3 regions of the Chitinophaga sp. XS-30 genome follow, and region 1 is predicted to be linked to each of the others. Evidence: riboswitches for the same ligand, from Rfam matches in the RefSeq annotation. Region 1 holds a riboswitch; each other region holds the start of a gene.

The links. Region 1 has a riboswitch for thiamine pyrophosphate ahead of FW415_RS14600 (universal stress protein). Riboswitches for the same ligand answer to the same signal wherever they lie in the genome.
Region 2: it holds a riboswitch for thiamine pyrophosphate, as region 1 does, so the genes downstream of both, FW415_RS09255 (TonB-dependent receptor) here and FW415_RS14600 (universal stress protein) in region 1, are expected to answer to the same signal.
Region 3: it holds a riboswitch for thiamine pyrophosphate, as region 1 does, so the genes downstream of both, thiS (sulfur carrier protein ThiS) here and FW415_RS14600 (universal stress protein) in region 1, are expected to answer to the same signal.

What each region holds. Positions count from the first base shown of each region.
Region 1 is NZ_CP043006.1:3,554,928-3,559,157, reverse strand. Features, by position in the region: gene FW415_RS14610 (fibronectin type III domain-containing protein) at 1-974, opposite strand, end outside; gene FW415_RS14605 (hypothetical protein) at 1,172-1,393, shown strand; TPP riboswitch at 1,564-1,660, shown strand; gene FW415_RS14600 (universal stress protein) at 1,789-2,610, shown strand; gene FW415_RS14595 (cation-translocating P-type ATPase) at 2,659-4,230, shown strand, end outside.
Region 2 is NZ_CP043006.1:2,241,930-2,246,159, forward strand. Features, by position in the region: gene FW415_RS09255 (TonB-dependent receptor) at 1-1,847, opposite strand, end outside; TPP riboswitch at 2,014-2,107, opposite strand; gene FW415_RS09260 (single-stranded DNA-binding protein) at 2,292-2,678, shown strand; tRNA gene FW415_RS09265 (tRNA-Met) at 3,084-3,158, shown strand; gene era (GTPase Era) at 3,273-4,145, shown strand; gene der (ribosome biogenesis GTPase Der) at 4,169-4,230, shown strand, end outside.
Region 3 is NZ_CP043006.1:941,053-945,282, forward strand. Features, by position in the region: gene FW415_RS03930 (sterol desaturase family protein) at 137-973, shown strand; gene FW415_RS03935 (hypothetical protein) at 1,009-1,263, shown strand; gene FW415_RS03940 (lipocalin family protein) at 1,372-1,860, opposite strand; TPP riboswitch at 1,952-2,050, shown strand; gene thiS (sulfur carrier protein ThiS) at 2,104-2,307, shown strand; gene thiC (phosphomethylpyrimidine synthase ThiC) at 2,446-4,230, shown strand, end outside.

The DNA.
Region 1 (4,230 bases):
TCATTTCCCGAAACGATGGCATACTGGCTCACCACCGCACCGGCGGGCAGGTAAAACCGCATCCAGGTAGTGCTGGCCCACGCCAGGTATTTGCTGTAAAGATCGTTGTCGATAAGCTTTGCGATGCCCTCCCCGCCGGTTGTATTGTGTTGATCGCTGATCACACCTTCCGTAAAATCGGTGATATCTGCCAACACCGGTGCGCCGGTAGTGATCACGCTCGCGGAAGCGGTGGCTGCGGAAGTGCCTGCGGCATTCTGGGCCCTCACACGGTAGATATAGGGCGCGGACGCACTGAGGTTGCTGTCCGTGTACTGCTGCACATTCGCTGCGGTGACCACGGCAGTCTGAAACGCAACACCATCCATACTGCGCTCGATCACAAAACCGGTTTCATTGGTAGAATTGTCCGTCCAGCTGAGGCTGACCCGCTGGCCGGATAAAGCGGTGGCGGACAGATCATCCGGTGCTGTGGCCACTCCCGTGGCCCAAAGCTCCCATTCCGCCAGCTGGGTATCCACGCTGCCGTTGTTGCCGGTGATATTCAGCCGGTAGTGCAGGTAACTCACGGAATTGGAAAAGGGAAAGGTGCGCGTCTGCAAACGTGCGGTGAACAACTGGTTCGTCTGGGTGTTAAGCACCGTCCAGCTGCTGCCGTCATTGGAGCCTTCCAGCGTCCAGTTCTTCGGGTCACGGTCCGCATGATCATTCCCGGAGGTAAGCGTGTACTGGTTAACGATGGCGGGGTAAGCGGACTGGTAGCGGATCCATAAAGCGGTTTGGCCGCCGGTGAAATACTTGGTGCTCACGCTGTTGTCTATCACCCTGGGATAGTTCTCGTTCGCATTGGTGTTATTGTACTGCGCGGTAAGGATACCGCCGTTGTCCGTAATGTCCGCCTGCGCGGAAGCCTGCATAACGCCGCATAGCAGCATAGCGCAGCAGGCAGTGCTCTGTAAAATTTTCAGGTTCATAAAAACGGGTTTTAATGAAGTGATGATGGAATAGGGCAACACGGGTTCAACAATCTCATGCTGCTATAATTTCCTGAAATTTCCGGGTCAGCGTTGTCAACAGAAAGCAAACAGATTGTTAACAGAACTTAAACCGGCGGCTAAATTATTGGGATACAGGCACAATGATTGCGACATTGTCAGCAAAACCTTGTCAGATGCGTACATTCCATATCAGTTATCATCAGCACGACGTAAAAGTAGAGCAACAGGAGGAAGCGCTTTTCACGGTGCATTTACCCGATTTTACCATGCGCTTGCAACTCCGGCAGGATAATGAAGGGGCGAATCACTGGTTTGAAGAGAACCGTGACAATGAAACGGCAGAAACCCGGGGTATCGGGCAGGCGATAGAAACCTATCTGGCCAAAAGCAACTAACTCCGCTGTCTTCCGAGGCGGCATAATGGGTATTTTTATCGCCGGATGTGGAAAATATTGCATGGCTGCGTCACTCATTGCATTTTCCCGGAATATTTACCGGGCGGTAAATCTGCCTTCTGTCTAACAACCATATTTCCGGCATTATTCTTCGATATATTCAGACAGAAGTTTCTTGAAAGGGGTGGTCCTGAAGAAGGATCTGAGAACAAACCCACATTACCTGATCTGGATAATTCCAGCGTAGGAAAAAAAGAAACATCTGAAGAGGTTGTCTCAACAGAGGCGGCCTCTTTTTTTATACTGCAGGAATAAAAATAAACACCGGGGCGCAATGGTGATAAGGTCTACCTTTGTAGCAATCCATCTGACCCGTAAAAAGTAAATATGAACTGATGAAATCTATCCTGATCCTTACCGATTTTTCAGATGCCGCATTTCACGCGGCGGAATATGCCTGTGCGCTGGCAACACAGATGCAATGTGAAAAGGTAGTGCTGTACCATGCTTACCGGAGTTTTGTTCCCACAACGGACCTCCCGGTATCCCCGGTGAAAGACAGCGGGCAGCTCGGCCGTGAGAGCCTGCTGCTGCTGGAAAAGCTGGCGGAACGGTTGCAGGGCAAGCTACCTGGGGACACGGAGATCATCCTGCGGACGGACGATGTGGTATTGCCCGAATCGCTGAACGAGATATGCCGGCGGGAAGGAACGGAACTCGTGGCGATGGGTATTACGGGAAAATCCCGCCTGGAAAAGATGCTGATCGGCAGCACGGCGATCGATGTGCTGAAAAGCAGCGATTACCCGGTGCTCCTGGTTCCTCCCGCGGCTTCCATAGCGGCGGTAAAGCATATCATTTTTACCACTGATCTCGATGATACGGCGGAAGACACCCCTCTCCCGCTGCTTGAACAATTGTTCGGGTCCCTGCAGGCGCAGCTGTGGGTATTGAATGTAACACCGCCGGATAAGGGATATGATCCGGAAACGAAAAATCAACTGGCAACGCTTCATGCCTTGCTTGACCGTTTTGCGCCTGCTTATGAATTTATAGATGAACATGATGTTGTGCGGGGTATCATGGGATTTGCGCAACAGAAAGATACTTCCCTGATCGTAATGGTGCATAAAGACCAGGGGTTGTTCCACAGCAGCATTACCCAAAAACTGGCTTACCGGACGCTGACGCCTGTCATTACCTTCCGGCAGCGTTGATGATCGCTGTCATCATCAGGCAGGAATATTGCAGTTAATTTGCGATCAATGAACAGCCGCATGGATACCCTTGAATTTTCCCCTCATCAGCTGCGACCGGATGAACTGGGCAGCCGGTTAAAGACTGATATACGTCATGGCCTCACGGATGACGCTGCCGCAGCGCGCCTGGAAGAATATGGCCCTAACGCCATTGAAAGCCGTGAAAGGATCTCCCCCTGGATGATATTGCTGCATCAGCTTAAAAGCCCGGTAGTGTACCTGTTGCTCGTAGCGGCAGCCATGTCCCTCTTCTTCCGGGAATGGCCGGATGCCATCGCTATCGGCGTGGTGATCCTGCTGAATACGGCCATCGGGTTCATTATGGAGTTACAGGCAGAGCGGTCTATGAAAGCGCTCGAAAAGCTGACACGCCAGGCCGCCAGGGTATTGCGGAACGGGAAACTGAAAGAAGTGCCGGTGGAAGAGATCGTACCGGGGGACATCGCGTTCCTGGAGGCCGGGGACATGGTGGCGGCGGACGGAAGGATCGCCGATGCCACAGACCTTCAGGCGGACGAATCCGCACTCACCGGGGAGTCCGTACCAGCGGAAAAATCCCCTGAGCCCGTGGAAGCGGAAACCCCGCTCGCCGAGCGCACCAATATGGTGTACAAAGGCACTTTCATCAGAAAAGGCAACGCACATGTGGTCATTACCACTACCGGTATGCAAACGGAATTGGGCCATATTGCCACCATGGTGGCCGGTGCGAAAAAAACGGCAACACCGCTGGAGAAGAAACTGGAAGGCTTCAGCAAACGCCTGATCGGCATCACCATTGTGATCGTGCTGCTCATTTTCGTAGCCGGGCTGCTCAATAAGGTACCATTCATGGATATGCTGCAAACCTGCATCGCACTGGCGGTAGCGGCCATACCGGAAGGATTGCCCATTGTGGCCACGCTGGCCCTCGCGCGGGGCATGATGCGGATGGCCCGGCACCAGGTGATCGTCAAAAAACTCTCCGCCGTGGAAACACTGGGCGCCGCCACCATGATCTGCACGGACAAAACCGGCACGCTGACGGAAAACAAAATGGAAGTTACCGCCGTGGTGCTGGATGAAAAAGAAATAGACCCGGAGAACGGAACAGATGATGCGCCCGGGCTTGATCTGCTGCAACGGGTGGCCGTGCTTTGCAACAATGCCTCACTGGAAGGGGAAACCGGCGACCCGCTGGAGCTGAGCCTCCTGCAATTCGCAGGGAGGACCGGCGCCGATATCAGGAAAATGCATGCCGCATTTCATAAAAAAGCAGAAGCGCCCTTTAATTCGGATACCCGGGTGATGGGCACCATCCATCAGGGAGAAAAAGGATATTTCATCTCCGCAAAAGGCGCCACGGAAAACCTGGTGGATTATTGTTCCCATATCTTCCGCCGTGGCGAAACAGCGCCTTTCCCTGATGCGGATAAACAGCGGTGGCTGGATTTGACCGACAAGCTCGCAGCCTCCGGCCTGAAGCCCCTGGCCTTTGCCATGAAGGAAACCGACCGGCAGGAAGATGATTTTATGCAAAACCTGGTGTTCCTGGGGATCGCGGGATTCCTTGATCCTCCGCGTGAAGGTGTGCAACAG
Region 2 (4,230 bases), 1.3 Mb from region 1:
CTTTTCGGGATATTGGTCCTCGCGTAAGCGCCGACGTCATTGATCCTGCCCGTCAGCACCAGTTGATTACGATAATTCATGTAGTACACATTGGCCTGCAGTCCGGCTTTGCTGTTTTGCAGCACATAACCGGCTTCCAGGTTGCGCAGTGTTTCGTGTTTGGGCACTTCCTCCAGTCCCGCTTCGAAGTCATCCCGGTTAGGCTCTTTATTGCCGATGGCATAGGAAGCATACACATGCTGCTGTTCATTCAGCCTGAAAGACAAGCCGCCTTTGGGGTTGAAGAAATTGTAGTATTGGTGTTGGAAGATGTCAGGATTGTTACGGAAGCCGTTCAGTTCATAGTTGACGTGACGGTATTGCACATCAGCGAATATTTTCAGTTTATCCGTTACCGATAGTTCCCCTTTCCAGTAGATGTTCGCGTCTGTTTTGAAGGCATCCAGATCGTACCATTTCCGGTCTTTATCAAAACCTCCGTGCTGCGCCCAGATCACTTTACCGTAGTGCTTGCCGTCATACCGGTTCAGTGCGCCGCCCAGGCTCCAGTTGAATTTGCCGGCTGTGCGGTTGAAGGAGAACACGCCGCCATAGAAATGATTGTCCAGCCACAGCTGGCGGATAAGGTCCGTTGTGGCAACGGGCGCGCCGTTGTATATGGGATCTTCCACACCGAAATCCGCGTAGCTTTCCCCGTCACGGTAATTCTCGTAGTATCCGCGGCCGCGGGTGTAATGCAGGCCGATGTTGAAGTTGAGTTGACTGTTGATGGACTGGTTCAGGAAGAGCTGGTAGTGATCCTGCTGATAGTTGTCCGTTTCGTTGTCATACGGTTCGCCGGGTTTGTTGGCGCCGCTGGGGTTGTAGGTCCGGTTGCTGCGCAAAGTGGCCGAGTCTATCCCGTTCCAGGCCTGGTAGGTTTTTTCCTTTCCGGAAAAAACGTTCAGGCGGATGGCTGTTTTAGCGGAGATGTAGGCGGCGGAGGTGTAGAAGGAGCGGAGATCGGAAGAAGCCCTGTCGATATACCCGTTCGAGGATATTTTGGACAGGCGCGCGTCCAGGGTGAAATGCCCGTTGATCAGGCCGCTGCCGGCTTTGACCGTATGTTTCCAGGTATCGAAGGAGCCGTAGCTGTTATCGATCCCGCCGTATGCGGTTTCGTTGTACTCATTGGTGCTGAGGTTGAGCGACGCGCCGAAGGCCCCGGCTCCGTTGGTGGACGTGCCTACACCGCGTTGCAGCTGTATGCTGTTGACGGAGGAAGCAAAATCCGGCATGTTCACAAAGAAAGTGCCCTGTGATTCGGCATCGTTAACGGGAATACCGTTGACGGTCACATTGATGCGGGTGATGTCCGATCCGCGCACCCGCAGGCCGGTGTATCCAACGCCCGCGCCCGCATCTGAACTGGTCACCACGGAAGGAAGCTGGTTCAGCAGCATGGGAAGGTCCTGCCCGAGGTTTTGGCTCGCAATGGCCTCTTTGTTCAGTTCGGACCTGGTGAATGGCGCATCCCTTCCGGCGCGGAGACTGGCGATCTCTACCGGTTTTACGAAAAGCCCGGTTTCTTCCAGTGCGAAATCATATTGTGTTTTTTCCGAAGCTGTTTGGCGGAGGGTCTTGTATCCGAGGAAGCTGGCCTGTATGATGTAAGCGCCGTTGGCCGGAGCGGCAAGGCGGTATTGTCCTTTTGCATCGGTATAAGTGCTGCCGCCTTTGGAGAGGGTGATGGTAGCGCCCTGCAGGGGCCGTCCGGATGACTTGTCCGTTACCGTACCGGTGATGACCGTTTGGGCGTGAACGAGCGTGGAGAGCCCGAGCAACGCCAGAAGCATCATTCTTTTCATCTGTTAATATTTTATCTCTTTTTTGTAGCCGGATGGAGCCCTGCATACACATATGCTATGCAAGGCTTCATCGTATTTCCTTTTTTATTCACATATTTCGAATAACGAAATAGCAGCAACTGCACATCAATGCAGCACTGTCAACTATCGCCATAAAGAGGTAAGGAAAATGATCGCTTACCTTTCCTAACCGGCATTACCCGGTCCAGGTTCAACGGGTCTGATCTCAGCCTGATAGTAAGGCACCCCGAGGTGAAAAAGGGATTGAATCCTGTTTCCAGTGTAAAGGTAGACCGATGGAAGGAATAATGGCGGATTTTTTTTTCGTTTCAGTTTTTTTGCTAACTTTATTGCTGTTGCCCGATGACATACTTCTCCATGTTTTTAATATCAGCAGAGATCATTTTGAGGAATTTATTTGTTAACCAAAACAATCATTATCAGATGATCAAACTTCAAATCATTGGCTACCTGGGCAGGAATGCCGTGGAGAAGCAGGTGAACGGCAGGGCCGTTCTGAATTTCAATGTTGCGCATAATGAGCGCTACAAGGATGCGCAGGGTGTACAGCAGGAGCGTACGATCTGGGCGGAATGTGCGATGTGGGCGCCTAACGGCGTCGGGCCTTACCTGTTGCAGGGTACGTATGTGTTCGTAGAGGGCACACCGCATCTTGAGTTGTACAACACTGCCGCCGGTACGCCGGCCACATCCCTGAAACTGCGCGTGACGGGATTGAAATTGCTGTCCGGCGGGGGGAGGTCCGCCACAGAGGAAAAAGCGACCATTCCCGATGTGCCGCAACCGGAAGAAGAACTGCGGTTTGAGTAGATGAAGCGGGCATGTTTGGTGTAACCGGTTGAACATCGAAGGTCATCCGGCTGCGTAGATGAGGCCGGCATGTTTGGCGTATCCGGTTGAACATCGAAGGTCATCGGGCTGCGTAGATGAGGCCGGCATGTTTGGTGTAACCGGTTGAACATCGAAGGTCATCCGGCTGTGTAGATGAAGCCGGCATGGTTGGCGTATTCGGTTGAACATCGAAGGTCATCCTGCCCATGCAAAATGCAAAGATGAATGGTAATGGCTGTTTTAACATCTGGCGGGAGAAAAAGGAACCGGATCTCTGAAAGCTGCCGCAGGCCTTGCTTTTCAAGCAGATAGAAAAATTTTTTTTCTTAAAATGCGCAAAAAGATTTGGTTGCGTTGAATTTTCGCTTACCTTTGCACCCACATTGCGAGGTAGAGCAGAGGTAGCTCGTCGGGCTCATAACCCGAAGGTCAGGGGTTCGAATCCTCTCCTCGCTACCAGAGAGAAGCAGAGATACCAATCATCACTTCTTCAAAAAACTAAAAAAGCCGAAGCTAATTCGGCTTTTTTTATTTGTACTAAATTGCACCTGTGCTGAAAACAAAAAAGATCGTATGCACCGCGCCGGTTTCGTAAATATCTTCGGTAAGCCAAATGCCGGAAAAAGTACCCTGCTCAACGCTTTGTTGGGCGAGAAGCTGGCAATTGTGTCCCCGAAGGTGCAAACAACGCGGCATCGCATTACCGGCATCCTCACGGAACCGGGATACCAGGTCGTGTTTTCGGACACCCCCGGCATCATCGATCCGAAATACAAGCTGCACGAAAAAATGATGGGCGCCGTGCGTTCCGCGCTGGAAGATGCGGACGTAGCGCTCCTGCTCATGGATGCACGCGACAATCTGGAAGAATGCCTGGAACTGTTCAGCTCCCTGAAACTCAAAGCCACCTGCCTGCTGGTGGTGAATAAAATGGACAACCTGATGCAGGAGGAGCTGGACAAGCTGCTGGAACGCTGCAACGCCTGGGGCAAAGCCAAGGCCGTAGTAGCGATATCGGCCCTGCAGAAAAAAGGACTGGACGTTTTGATGCAGCAGATCGTCAGCCTGCTGCCCGAAAGCGAGCCGTTCTATCCTGAAGACACTCTAACGGACAGGTCTACACGCTTTTTTGTGGCGGAAATGATCCGTGAAAAGATATTCCATCTCTTTGAAGAAGAAATACCGTACCATACAGCTGTAGTGGTCACCCAGTTCCAGGAAAAGCAGACACTGACCAAGATATCCGCGGATATCGTGGTGACCCGCGAGACGCAGAAAGGCATCATTCTCGGGGAGAAGGGCAAGTCCATTCGCGAGATAGGCTCACAGGCCCGTGCAGACATCGAAAAGTTCCTGGACCGTAAGGTATTCCTGGAGCTGCATGTGAAAGTACGCGGCAAATGGCGGGATAACGATCTCTACCTCCGGGAATACGGACTGATTTAACGACAATTTTAAAAAACAATAACATGCCTGGTTTTACAGTAGCCATCGTAGGGCGCCCCAACGTGGGAAAATCTACCTTGTTCAA
Region 3 (4,230 bases), 2.6 Mb from region 1:
TGAATTGCTTGATTTTCCCGGAACAAAAAATCCGCTGAAACCCGCTACAATTGGGCGAAATGTCGTAATTTTTCACTGTCGTTGTAACTGATACATGTTCTAACCCTAGCCTACCTACGAAATACCCCTTAAATTTATGATCGACTTTTTTGAACATATTCCATCTTATTACAGAACTGCTATGCTCGTAGCCGGCCTGGTACTGCTATGGGTCATAGAAGGGGTTATTCCCCGCATGCGTTTTTCGGATAAGCATAATAAATACCGGCATGCCGGCACCAACCTCTTTTTTACCCTCACCACCGCAGCGGTGAATCTTGCATTTGCCTTTCTTATTATAAAAGCATCCATGTGGACGGCCCGGGAGCAGTTCGGCCTGCTGTACAGCCTTTCCCTGCCCCTCTGGCTGCATGCCCTGCTGGCTGTGCTGATGATGGACTTCATCGGGGCTTACCTGGTGCATCTCGTACAGCATAAAGTAGCCTGGATGTGGCATTTTCACAAGATACATCATACGGACAAGGAAGTGGATGCCACCACGGCCCTGCGCCATCACCCCGTGGAAAGCGTTTTCCGCGTAGGGGCGTTGTTCATTGCTATTGTGACCATGGGCATACCGGTATGGATGGTGATGCTGTACCAGTCTTTATCCGCCTTCATGAGCCAGTTCAATCACGCGAATATTCATTTACCGCACTGGCTGGACAAAACGTTAAGCTGGATCATTGTGTCGCCGGACATGCACAAGGTGCATCACAGCCGCTATCAGCCGGAAACAGATTCAAACTATGCCAATATTTTTTCGATATGGGACCGCCTCTTTGGTACGTTCGTGACGGTGAAAGATACGGCCAGCCTGCGTTACGGGCTGGATGAATACCAGGATGCGCGGTACAGCCAGATAGGTCCCTTGCTGAAAGCGCCTTTTGAAGAAGTCCCTGACCCTGGCGGACAGGCAAGCTTGCAACAATAGTCATTTATTTTTATCACCTATATAATCGATTCAACATGCCACACACAACAAGTCTCCCCAAGATCGCGGGATACGTTTCAATTTTCATCGGTGTGCTGTCCGCTGCATTCTCTTTTGTGACCAGTTCGCCGGAGGCGGCCATGTACCTGGGCGGAGCTGCCGTGGTAGCCTGCCTTGCAGCCGGAGTGATCGCCCGCAAGAATATTGATGAACTGCAAATGGCCGTGGCGGGGTTATTCCTGTCTATCGTAGGTTGCGCTGTCGGCGCATGGCAGGTCTATAATTTCTAGGTCTGAACAGAGCGGGGCTACAAGTTCCTCTTTTCGGGTGCCGGCGTAAAAACCGTAACCTGATGAAGAAAACCTCCCGAATCCGGATCGGGGAACTTGCCACGCGTCTTATTTTCCCTTACGCTGCCGCGTAAACCGCTCCAGGTAACCCGCCGCAGCATTGATCGGGAAAAGCACCAGCGCAGTATCGTTCAGCGCCCTCACCAGCATGGTGTCAATCGCAGGGCCCGCATTCTCCACGCCCTCTGCATGGCTCCATAATATCAGCGTATCATGTGAAAGTTCCCATTTATCGTACAGCAGCGTATGCATGTTGACGGATACTGCTTTGCCATTCTTCCGCAGCTCGATCCCCTGTAAAATACTGTCTATACCCGGTACCGGCTGTATCCATTTGCCCGGCAGCAATGTTGCATCCACTTCGGCCATTGCTGTATCTGCCTGTGCCTTCAGCGTATCCGGAAATTGTGTGCCCGTATCCAGAGATGGCACCAGGCTGTTGTTCCGCGCACTGTCGCTATCATTCGCCGCCTGCTGTTTTGGTTGACAGGCCGCCAATATCAACGCCAGGCCTGCTATCATACCGGGTTTTATCATACCGAAAATTTATGGGTCAGTTACCGATATATCAAAGATAATGCTAAATGCCGGTCCCGATTTGGAAATTGGAAAACAAGGCCCTAGATTTACATCACTTTAGGGGTGTTCCGGGAAACCGGAACTGAGATGATACCCTCAGTCACCTGATGCAGTTCACACTGCCGTAGGGAAAAGTAAACTGAACTCCTTCTCATCTTCACATCCTTAAAGTTTATTGTTTCACCTAAACTCCTTGCAAACATGGAAGTGCTTGTAAACAATAAACTTTATGCGGTGCAGCCGGAAACAACCGTTACTGCACTCTTACAGTTTATTCAACTCTCATCGCTAAAAGGCGTTGCCGTCGCCGTCAATCAACAGGTAGTCCCGAAAACGGACTGGCCCGGAACATTTTTGCGCCCGGATGACCAGGTGACCATCATACGGGCCACCCAGGGCGGTTGATCCGATCTGTGAGCCGGGCCGCCGGCCGCTGTTCAGCATCGTTGCGTCGCACACTTGTACGGCTGTTCCGCTATGGGCGGACGAAGCATCCTTTTATTCATCATGGCCGGCCAGCGCCGCCGGCACAATACGATCACCATGAAAAACATCATCAGCCGGGAACCCTTCCCCGCGTCAAAAAAGATCCATGTCAAAGGCTCCCGGCACGATATCAGCGTAGCCATGCGGGAGATAACGTTAACGGACACACGTCTGCATGGGCGGCATGGCGAAACAGAACCCAATGCGCCCGTTACCGTGTACGACACCAGCGGTCCATATACCGATCCTGAAGCTATGATAGATGTCCGCAAGGGCCTGCCACGCCTGCGGGAACCGTGGATCAGCGGTCGCGGAGACGTGGACCAGCGCGGTGAGTTCACTTCTCAATACGGCCGCGAACGTCTGGCGGACCCTGCAACACAGCAGCTCCGCTTTGAGCACCTGCGCCTGCCTTACAAGGCAAAACCCGGCGCCAATGTCTCCCAGATGCACTACGCCCGAAAAGGCATCATCACTCCCGAAATGGAATACATCGCCATCCGGGAAAACCAGCGCGCGGAAACGCTTTTCTCCGCCAGCAATGCCCTCTGGCACCAGCATAAAGGCAACAACTTCGGTGCGGGTATGTCCGAAAAATGGATCACACCGGAATTCGTTATGCAGGAAGTAGCCGCCGGCCGCGCCATCATCCCCGCCAATATCAATCACCCGGAAAGCGAACCGATGATCATCGGCCGCAATTTCCTCGTGAAGATCAACGCCAACATCGGCAACTCGGCCGTTACCTCCAGCATAGAGGAAGAAGTGGAAAAGGCCGTGTGGGCCTGCCGCTGGGGCGCAGATACCATTATGGACCTCAGCACCGGCAAACACATCCACGAAACCCGGGAATGGATCATCCGCAACAGCCCTGTGCCCATCGGCACCGTGCCCATTTACCAGGCCCTGGAAAAAGTGAACGGGAAAGCGGAGGAGCTGACCTGGGAACTCTTCCGGGACACACTTATTGAACAGGCGGAACAGGGAGTGGACTATTTCACCATCCATGCCGGGGTGCTGTTGCGGTATATACCGTTAACGGCTAAACGAATGACGGGAATTGTGTCGCGCGGCGGTTCGATCATGGCCAAATGGTGCCTCTCCCATCATAAGGAAAGCTTCCTTTACACCCATTTCGGAGAGATCTGCGAGATCATGAAAGCCTATGATGTGGCCTTCTCCCTGGGAGACGGCCTGCGGCCGGGCGCTATTGCCGATGCCAATGATGCGGCACAATTCGCGGAACTTGAAACACTCGGAGAACTCACCAAAGTGGCCTGGGAACAGGATGTGCAGGTGATGATAGAAGGGCCCGGACATGTGCCGATGCAGCTCATCAAAGAGAATATGGACAAGCAGCTGAAGCACTGCCATGAAGCGCCGTTCTACACGCTCGGCCCCCTCACCACGGATATTGCCCCCGGCTATGACCATATCACCTCCGCCATCGGCGCGGCCATGATCGGCTGGTTCGGCACGGCCATGCTTTGTTATGTTACGCCCAAGGAACACCTGGGGCTGCCCAACCGGGAAGACGTGAAGCAGGGTGTGATCACCTATAAACTGGCCGCTCACGCAGCTGACCTCGCCAAAGGGCACCCTGGCGCGCAGCACCGGGACAATGCCCTGAGCAAAGCCCGCTTCGAATTCCGGTGGGAAGATCAGTTCAATCTCTCCCTCGATCCCGATACGGCTCGCAGCTATCACGATGAAACGCTGCCGGCGGAAGGCGCTAAAGTGGCGCATTTCTGCTCCATGTGCGGCCCGCATTTCTGCTCCATGAAGATTACGCAGGAAGTGCGGGAGTTCGCCGCCGGAAAAGGCGTAGCGGAAGAGGCCGCG